3 regions of the Rhizobium sp. NFR12 genome follow, and region 1 is predicted to be linked to each of the others. Evidence: predicted binding sites of a transcription regulator. Region 1 holds the regulator's gene; each other region holds the start of a gene.
The links. Region 1 encodes PhoB, which activates phosphate uptake and scavenging genes when phosphate is short. Its sites were predicted from a motif close to TGTCATNNANCTGTCAT; they were not measured.
Positions count from the first base shown of each region.

Region 1 (3,274 bases):
GTTCACCAATCCGGATGACCAGCGCACCCAGGATTACATCATGGGCCGCTTCGGCTGATGCGGGCGCAGAGCCCGTCAGCCGCAACTGCAGACATCAAGGATCAGACACATGGTTTCGACCCATATTCTCTCGGCCTATGACGAGGAACTGAAATACCTGAACCGCCGGATCTCCGAAATGGGCGGCCTGGCGGAGCAGATGTGCGGTGACGCCGTGCGTGCGCTCGTCAACTCCGACTCGGCGCTGGCCCAGAAGGTCATCTCGGACGACGTCATTCTCGACCATGCCGAGCGCGATATCCAGGACAAGGCGATCGTCACCATCGCCAAGCGCCAGCCGATGGCGGCCGACCTTCGCGAAATCATCGGCACGCTGCGCATTGCAGCTGACCTGGAACGCGTCGGCGACCTTGGTAAGAACACCGCCAAGCGCGTGCTCGCCGTGCAGGGAACAGGCGTCCCGCGCAAGCTCGCCCGTGGTCTGGAGCATCTTTCCGAACTGGCGCTGGTGCAGCTCAAGGACGTTCTTGATGTCTTCGCCAACCGCTCCGCGGAAAAAGCCGAAATCATCCGCCAGCGCGACGAAGAAATCGACGCGATGTACACCTCGCTGTTCCGCGAACTCCTCACCTACATGATGGAGGATCCGCGCAACATCACTACCTGCACCCATCTCCTGTTCTGCGCCAAGAACATCGAGCGCATCGGCGACCACGCGACCAATATCGCCGAGACCATCTACTACATCGCGACCGGTGCACAGCCGGAGGGCGAACGTCCGAAGGACGATACGTCCAACATGCTCGGCTCCGCCGGGACATGATGCAGCTCTCCCGAAATCGCCTGCCGGTTTCGGGACGATGACTGCCAAAACCAATGACCTGAAGCAGCGCGAGCGGATCTGGCGGATCTAAGTGCGGTTCGGGACGAGTGACGGAGCAAGTCGGAATGCAGCCGAAGATCGCAGTCGTGGAAGACGAAGAGGCCCTCAGCGTCCTCCTTCGGTATAACCTGGAGGCCGAGGGTTACGAGGTCGATACCGTGCTTCGCGGTGACGAAGCGGAAATCAGGCTTCAGGAGCGCGTTCCGGATCTTCTCATTCTCGACTGGATGCTGCCAGGCGTTTCGGGCATCGAACTGTGCCGTCGCCTGCGCATGCGGCCGGAGACGGAACGCCTGCCGATCATCATGCTGACGGCGCGCGGCGAAGAAAGCGAGCGCGTTCGTGGGCTTGCCACGGGCGCCGACGACTATGTGGTCAAGCCGTTTTCGACACCGGAGCTGATGGCCCGCGTCAAGGCGATGCTGCGTCGTGCCCGACCCGAAGTGCTGTCGAGCGTCCTCAAATGCGGCGACATCGAACTCGACCGCGAAACCCACCGCGTTCACCGCAAGAGCCGCGAAGTTCGCCTCGGGCCGACAGAGTTTAGACTTCTGGAATTCCTGATGGCGTCGCCCAGCCGCGTCTTTTCGCGCTCGCAGTTGCTCGACGGCGTCTGGGGTCATGACATCTATGTTGATGAGCGTACCGTCGACGTGCATGTGGGGCGCCTCCGGAAGGCGCTCAACTTTTCCAACATGCAGGATGTCATCCGCACGGTCCGCGGTGCCGGTTACTCGATGGAAGCCTGAGCACCGCGTCTCCTAGCCGGCAGCGTCATGGCAATGACACCAGTGACGACGCAGGCGAGACCGAGCCAGGCTGTGGAGGCAAGCGTTTCGCCGAGAAACACGACGCCGATGGCAACGCCGATCGGCACCCGCAGATAGGCCTGCGCCGTCGTGCCGACGGAGCCGAGCGTCTGGACCAGCCGGAAGTAGATGACGAAGGCGAGCGCCGTCGAAAATACCGCCAGCGCCAACAGGGCGAGCATCGAATCGGCGCTGGGCGTCAGCGTCCAGGGCCGATCGACCACGAGGCTCACGGGAATAAGGATGGCGGCGCCTGCGATCAGCGATCCCGCGGCGGGCATCATCGGGTCCAGTCCCCTAAAGTTCTTGCCGAAGATGGCCGCCGCCGCATAGCAGATGGTCGCCGCCACGATGGCGAGTTGCGCCCAGAGGTTCTCACCCGATCCGGCAAGCGCCTCCATGCCGACGATCAGGCATATGCCGACAATGCCTGCGGCAACCCCAAACAGTTTAGGTCCCGAAATGCTTTCATGGCGGGTGATCAGCGCCGTCAGCAGAAAGGCGAAGATCGGCGTCGTTGAACTCAAAATGGTGGCAAGGCCCGCATCGGTCGTCTGTTCGGCCCAAGCGATGAGGGTGAAGGGGACCGCGCTGTTGAGGCATGCCTGAACCGTGAAAAGCTTCCACGTCTGCCGGTCGGTCGGCAGCTTTAATCCGCGCAGCCGAAGTGCCACAACGAGAATGAGCCCAGCGACCAGTGTTCTGACGGCAATAAAGGTGACAGGCGAAATCGTCTCCACACCGACTTTGATCAGCGTGTAGGACGCGCCCCAAAGCGTCGCGAGCGTGAGGAGCAGCAACAGATCCGTTGCCATGCTTGTTTTGGTGTCCGCCATTCCAGTTCCTGTCCCCATGAATGCAATCTCCGCCCCTCTTAGCGGAACCAGGAAAAGAAATGCTTCGACGACGGCCGAACCGTTGACCGCTGACGGCAAAGTTTTCCGGTGCTAGAACTGGATCATGCCCAATATGGTTTCAGGAAATACGATTGCGGAAGTTGCAAGCCTGATCGGCGATGCTGCACGCGCCAACATGCTGTCCGCGCTGATGGGCGGACAGGCGCTGACGGCGGGCGAACTGGCACGCCACGCCGGCGTCACCGCGCAGACCACCAGCGGCCATCTCGGCAAACTGGCGCAGGCTCGCCTGATCGAGGTCGAGAAGCAGGGCAGGCACCGCTATTACCGACTTGCCTCTCCGGAAGTCGCGCACGCGATCCACGCGTTGATGGCAGTCGCCGCGGATGGGCCGAAGCGCCATCATCCTGTCGGCCCGAAAGACGAAGCGTTACGGCTTGCCCGCACCTGTTACGATCACATGGCCGGCCGTCTCGCCATCGCGCTCGCCGATGCCCTAACAGGAAGCGGCTACATGCTGCTCGGCGATGGAGCCGGCCTGATCACCGACGAGGGCAGACGGTTCTTTTGTGATTTCGGGATCGATCTCGAACAGCTGACCCGTTCGAAACGCCCGCTCTGCCGGACATGCCTGGATTGGAGCGAGCGACGGCCGCATCTGGCGGGACAAATGGGTGCAGCACTGCTGGACCGCGCTCTTGGCGTCGGCTGGATCAGCCGCCGGG
Region 1 is NZ_FNWM01000004.1:112,436-115,709, reverse strand. It holds gene pstB (phosphate ABC transporter ATP-binding protein PstB) at 1-58, shown strand, start outside; gene phoU (phosphate signaling complex protein PhoU) at 110-823, shown strand; gene phoB (phosphate regulon transcriptional regulator PhoB) at 949-1,632, shown strand; gene BLW69_RS16880 (DMT family transporter) at 1,614-2,528, opposite strand; gene BLW69_RS16875 (ArsR/SmtB family transcription factor) at 2,653-3,274, shown strand, end outside.

Region 2 (3,274 bases), on a different contig from region 1:
GTCGAAAAGGGTACCTGCTGATGCAGATACCCTTTTCTGTTTCGTCGTGGTGATGTCCGGGCTCTAGAGGCCTGCCGATCACCACCTCACCGCTTTACTTCGCGTTGAGGAACTCGGCGGCTTCGATCAGGCTGAACTCGTTGTCGTCAGCCTTGTTGACGGCGCGACCGGCCGAGAAGGGCAGGTTGTTGTCATTGCCGATGATTAGGTGTGTCGCGTCGATCTGGTCGACATTCTCGATCGTCACGAACGGCATGTCGTAGACGCCGTCCTTCGAGCCAGCCATCTTCTTGCTGTCGGGGTCCTTGATGTTCAGAAGGTCGATATAGCCGATCTTGCGGACGGCAGCGCCGACATTGGCGTCGGTCATCTCGATCTTGTAGACGCGCTTCAACTCGGCCGGTGCATCGAAGCAATCCGGCTTCGGCTGCTTCGGATCAGCGCAGGCCTTGTCCTTGGTGCCGGCGCCGTTGTCGCGCTCGATGACGAGTGCGGTCGTGGCGTCCAGCATGTTGAAATCGCCGATCGCGACACCCTTTTCAGACAGCGGATAGAGCCAGGAACGACCGGTCCAGCTTTTCGAAGCGATGTCGAATTCGATGACGCGCAGCGCGGTGCGGCCATCGGCCTGTTCGACCTTGCCGTCTTCGAGGAAGATCGGGCCTTCCAGCAGACCGTAAAGCTTCTGCCCATCCTTCGACATTGCCATGCCTTCATAGCCACCCGAACGCTTCAGGTTGAAGACCGGCATTTTGGCGGCGGGGTTGGCCGGCATGGACAGCGTCGGGTTGTCGGGCGAGGTGACTTTCTTGCCGTCGACGTTGGTGGCAACGACGTCAGTCAGCTGGCCGAGCATGTCGACCTTGATGAGGTAAGGCCCGAATTCCTCGCCGAGCCAAAAACCGTCTGCGACGGGCTGGATCGATTCGATGTCGAAATCGGCGCCGGTCAGGTAGCGCTTGTCGCTGCCTTCCATGGCGATCGGGAAGGGGGCGATCTTGTTCGGGTCCGACAGGAAGATGTTCTTGACGACATCGACCTTGTTGGTCGCCCAGTCGAACTTCACCTGATGCAGGAACAGCATCGCGTCGGAGGAGTTGGCCTTGGAGCCGAAGCCGTTGTCGGACAGCGTCCAGAACGTACCGTCTGCCATCGCCTTGATCCCGGAAAAGCCCTGGATCGGCTGACCGTTGAACGGCAGCTTGACGTCGGTGACGCGAACACCGTCCTTGCCGTCGATCGAGCCAAGCTTTTCCGTGCGCTTGCGGTCCGGCGTCGTGAACTTGCCCGAGGTCTTGAGAAATTCAGGAACATCGGATGGGGAAGCAGTCACCGTATTGGCCGGCAGGATTGCCTGGCCCGCGAGCTTTGCCGGAAATTCGCGGTCGTCGGCCAATACCGTGCCGGCGAGGAGGGCACTTACGAAGACGGAGGCTAAAAAGGTCTTGGTCATCAAATCACCTGTTCGATTGAGAAGAACACGCGACGTCGATAGGCGGCACGCATGACGGTGAGGTGATGATCGCTTGACGCTTGGATGAACGTTTTACGTCTGTTTCTTGACGGTGCCAGAGCAGGTAGTTCGAGCGTCGCGGAGCCGGCCCGGAACGCTGCAAATAACTGGGATTTAAACGAACAGGGATCGCGCTCCGGAGCTCCGGTGGCCGATCCCTTGTATTATGAAAGACGGTGAGGACGAGCCTTACAGCTCGACCGCCTCGACCTTCTTGTTGACGAAGCGCAGCGCCACGCCGCCTTGGATCAGCTTGAGCGCCGTGTCGCCGAACAGTTCGCGACGCCAGCCGGAAAGGGCGGCCACTTCGGCCAACTCGCCTTCGGCAGCAATCTTTTCCAGATCGTCGGTATTGGCAAGCACCTTGGCGGCAACGCCCTGCTTGTCGGAAATGAGCTTCAGCAGAACCTTCAAGAGTTCGACGGCAGCGCCCGTGCCTTCCGGCAGGTGCACATGCTTCGGCGCATGCGGCATCTCGGTCTTCGGCAGCGCCAGCGCCGTATTGACAGCCTCGACAATCGCGGCCCCTGAGGACGAGCGCTCCCAGCCTTTCGGCACGGTGCGCAGACGTCCGAGCGCTTCGGTATCCTTGGGCTGCTGCTGGGCGATCTCGTAGATCGCATCGTCCTTCAACACGCGCGAGCGCGGCACGTTGCGGCTGCGCGCTTCCCGTTCGCGCCATGCGGCAACGAATTTCAGGATCGCCAGTTCGCTCGGCTTCCTCAGACGCGACTTCAACCGAAGCCAGGCATCGTCAGGATGCAGATCGTAGGTCGAGGCGCTCTCGAGAACCGCCATTTCCTCGGTCAGCCACAGGGCACGGCCTTCGCGTTCCAGCTGTTCCTTCAGGAACAGATAGACGTCGCGCAGATGGGTGACGTCAGCCAGCGCATAGTCGAGCTGCTTTTCGGAAAGCGGCCGGCGGCTCCAGTCGGTAAAGCGCGACGACTTGTCGATCTGCACGCCCTTGATGCGGTTGACGAGCTGGTCATAGGACACGCTGTCGCCGAAGCCGCAGACCATGGCTGCAACCTGCGTATCGAAGATCGGATGCGGGACGAGATTGCCGAGATGATGGATGATCTCGATATCCTGGCGGGCGGCATGAAACACCTTGGTGACCGCCGTATTCGCCATCAGCTCGAAGAAGGGCTTGAGGTCGAGCCCTTTTGCCAGCGGATCGACGAGAACTTCGACTGTCGGGCTCGCCATCTGGATCAGGCAGAGTTCCGGCCAGAAGGTCGTCTCTCTCAAGAACTCTGTATCGATGGTGATGAAGTCTGACTGAGCCAGCTTTTCGCAGGCTTCCTGAAGGGCAATTGTTGTTTCGATCATCGTCTCATTCACGTGCAGGTGGTCAACCTTCCTTTCCCTTCCCGCCGCAGATGTCAAGACAAACGGCCAGCCTTTCCCGGCAGCGGGCGGCTATTTCCTATTGTTGCCGTCAGCGTCCCTGTCCTTGTCGCCACCACGGTCCGCAGGGTCTGCAAGCCGGTTGAAATAAGCCGACGTGCGCAAGAGCGCCCGAAATCGCGAGTTGCGCTGCTGCGGCGGCACCGGTGCCCGCACCTGCATCCGGCGCAGCGTGTAGATCGCAAAACCGGCAAAGATGAAGGACGTGTAGAGAAAGAATGCGCGCGGGCCATAGAATTCCAGCAGTGCTGCGGCAAGCAGCGGTCCGAACGTGGCGCCGACCGACCAGAAGAACAGCAAGCCTGCCGCGATCACCGCGTGCTCGCCTGGTTTCGCGTGGTCGTTGCC
Region 2 is NZ_FNWM01000002.1:745,271-748,544, forward strand. It holds gene BLW69_RS10930 (esterase-like activity of phytase family protein) at 95-1,453, opposite strand; gene rnd (ribonuclease D) at 1,703-2,848, opposite strand; gene BLW69_RS10940 (MFS transporter) at 2,939-3,274, opposite strand, start outside.
Region 2: BLW69_RS10930 (esterase-like activity of phytase family protein) is a predicted target of PhoB. The motif match lies at 1,505-1,521, and genes of this name have one in related genera.

Region 3 (3,274 bases), on a different contig from region 1:
CAGCGAGGAGCTTTTCGGCGGCACTGCGCGCGGTCTGCGCGGTCGTGTCTGGAATGGTCGCGGGCAGGGTGGAGGTATGAAGGATGCCGTTGCGGTGGATGTTCTCGGCCGGATCGTAGCAGGAGACCGTGCCATCCTTGGCACGCGCGGCGATGATCGAGATTTCGCGCTCGAAGGGCACGAAGCTTTCGAGAACCATCGGCACCGAGCCGAGGTCCGCATAGGCGCCATCGGCCTTGTCGTCGCTGGAGCGGAACACGCGCTGGCCCTTGCCGTCGTAGCCCATGCGGCGGGTCTTCAAGACACCCTTGCCGCCGAAGTCTGCAAGCGCTGCTTCGAGATCGGACTGGCTGTCGACGGAATGAAACCTTGCGGTCTCGATGCCGCAGCCGTTGAGGAACTGCTTTTCAACAATCCTGTCCTGCGCCACTTCCAGGGCCTTGGCCGGCGGGTAGACTGGAACCGACTGCTGCAGGAACTCAGCTGCCTCGACCGGTACGTTTTCGAATTCGTAGGTCACGACGTCGCAGCGGCTGGCGAGATCGGCCAGCGCCGTCCTGTCGTCGTAGGCCGCCGTGATCTGTTCGTTCGCGACCTGGGCGGCCGGGCAGTCGGCCTGCGGCTCAAGGATGATGATGCGGTAGTTCAGGCGTGCGGCAGCGATCGCCAGCATGCGGCCGAGCTGGCCGCCGCCGATTATGCCGATGGTGCGGATCGTCATGATGTTTCTCAGGGTGCTTCGTCGATGGGATATTCGGCGACCGATGCGGTGTGGTGCGCGCGATAGGCGTCGAGCCGGTCGGCGAGGTCATCGTCGGAAAGGGCAAGCACCGCTGCAGCAAGAAGGGCGGCATTGATCGCGCCGGCACGGCCGATGGCCAGCGTGCCGACGGGAATTCCGGCCGGCATCTGGACGATCGAGTAGAGGCTGTCGGTGCCGCTCATCGTTTTCGACTGGACGGGCACGCCGAACACCGGAAGCGGCGTCAGGGCCGCCGTCATGCCCGGCAGGTGGGCAGCGCCGCCGGCACCGGCGATGATGACCTTGAAGCCCTCGTCGCGGGCGCTCTTGGCGAATTCGTACATCCGGTCCGGCGTGCGGTGTGCCGAGACGATCCGTGCTTCGTAACCGATGTCGAGCGTATCAAGCGTGTCGGCGGCGTTCTTCATGGTCTCCCAGTCGGACTGGCTGCCCATGATGATGGCGACTGCGGGTCTTTCTGACATTCCAGGCCCTTTAAGGTGAACTCAAGCGATGATGTCGGGAATGATCTGGTCTTCGATCTGGGTCATCCGGTCCTTGATGGCCAGCTTCTTCTTCTTCATGCGCTGGATGCGAAGAGCCTCACAGCCGACCTTGATCATGGCATTGATCGCGGCGTCGTAATCTTCGTGTTCCTGGCGAAGTTTCGCGAGTACCAGCCGGTTATCCGCCTGTTCCTGATCACGCATGCTCAGTCCCCATTCTTTACGCCGGCTTTTTGCAAACCCCGGCTTCATCCGCAAGCTCCTACCATCAAACCGCGTTAACTGGAAGTTAGCCGACGCCACGAATTTGCCGCTGAGAGACCATGATTTCTCCTTCGACAAAGCGGACCAACCGTGTCACACTTCTGTTGCAAACCTGAAGCCTTGGCTCAGAGGAGTGCCAAGGCAGGTACCTAAGGAAGGAACATGCCACATGACCGTCCAGGCGCATATCGCATCGCTTGAAAAGAAGCACGGCGACCTCGAAGAGGAACTCCAGTCCGTTCTCGCATCTCCATCCGCCGACGATCGTGAGATCGCAGAGCTCAAGCGCCGCAAGCTGCGCATCAAAGACGAGGTGGAGCGGTTAAAGACCGACACCCGTCATTAGGCGATCAAAAGCGCCACGCGCCTCACGTACATTCGTGAGAGGGTGCCCACAGCGGCACGATAAATTCCAAGACTAAAAGCAACAGTTCTGGTCGTAACGTCACAGTCGCGGCCAGAATTCACGTCCAGAACTGGTCGAGCCACAGGTTGAGCCGGGTGAAGCCGCTGCCGTTCACGGCATAGATGCGCCGCGTTCCCTCTGGTGTGACAGTGACGAGATCGCTGTCCAGCAGTGCTTTCAGATGCTGCGAGACGGCCGGCCTGCTGATCGGCAGCCCTTGTGCAAGTTCATTCACGGTTTTCGGCGCGCGTCTCAGCTCTTCGAGGAGATGGCGCCGGTTCGGGTCGGCAATGGCTGAAAACGGATCGAGTGTCATAGTTTGAAGCTAAGCATAACTTGACGAAGCAGCAACCGTTTTCGTGTCTCGCGACCGGCGGAAGGCCTTATTGTAATTGGGTTTTTTATGATGTTCGGATGGACCGGTCAGATCGGCAGGCCGTCCCACAGAAGCTTTACGCCGGCAACGAGCGCGAGCGCGTAGGTCATCGGATAGAACACTTCCGACTTCAGATGCTTGACGATCGCGGCACCGAGCATGGTCGAGACCAGGGCTGCCGGCAGCAATGTCGCCGAGATCGTCAGGTTTTCGGCCCCCAATGCGCCAAGAAGGAAATAGGGGATGATCTTGACGGCGTTGACGATGGCGAAGAAGCGGATGCTGGCCCCGGTGTATTTCTTCGGATCCAGCTTCATCGGCAGAACGTAGATCTGGAAGGGCGGGCCTCCGGCATGCGCCACGAAACTGGCATAGCCCGACAGCGCGCCCCAGAACGTGGCGGCCGCCGGACGATGCGGCAGTGCGGCGGCCGGACGGTTCTTATCCGGGCCGTAGACCTGCCAGAAGTAGCGGAGGGCGAAGAAGATGGTTGCTGCCGCAATGACGATCCGCAATGCGTCGTCGGAGACATAGGCCGATGTTGCCCAGCCGAGCGCGATGCCGATGACACCGCCCGGCAGGATCATCAGCAGGGTTTTACTGTCGTTGAAATGGCGCCAGGACCAAAGCGCCACGATATCCATCAGGATCAGGATCGGCAGGAAGATCGCCGCCGCTTTGACCGGGTCGACGGCAAGCGACATCAGCGGCATGCCCATCAGGCCGATCGCGCCGCCAATGCCGCCCTTGGAAAGCCCGACCAGCATCACGGCGGGCACCGCTGCTGCAAAGAAGGCGAGGCTGAGCGTATCGGAGGAAAATATGTCTGGCATGGGCACTTCAGGCTTGCACCGTTGAGGCGGGCAGATGGGATGAGCGGTTGATTGCGCAATCCTTCCGGTCTATCGAATCATTCAAGAGAAAACGAGTGCGGATCGCCGGGTTGCGGTTCGCTGCATGGGAAGAAACATGAAGAAACA
Region 3 is NZ_FNWM01000001.1:647,919-651,192, forward strand. It holds gene BLW69_RS03005 (5-(carboxyamino)imidazole ribonucleotide synthase) at 1-721, opposite strand, end outside; gene purE (5-(carboxyamino)imidazole ribonucleotide mutase) at 730-1,227, opposite strand; gene BLW69_RS03015 (YdcH family protein) at 1,249-1,452, opposite strand; gene BLW69_RS03020 (YdcH family protein) at 1,682-1,858, shown strand; gene BLW69_RS03025 (ArsR/SmtB family transcription factor) at 1,977-2,234, opposite strand; gene BLW69_RS03030 (sulfite exporter TauE/SafE family protein) at 2,342-3,127, opposite strand; gene BLW69_RS03035 (thiamine phosphate synthase) at 3,264-3,274, shown strand, end outside.
Region 3: BLW69_RS03020 (YdcH family protein) is a predicted target of PhoB. The motif match lies at 1,604-1,620, and genes of this name have one in related genera.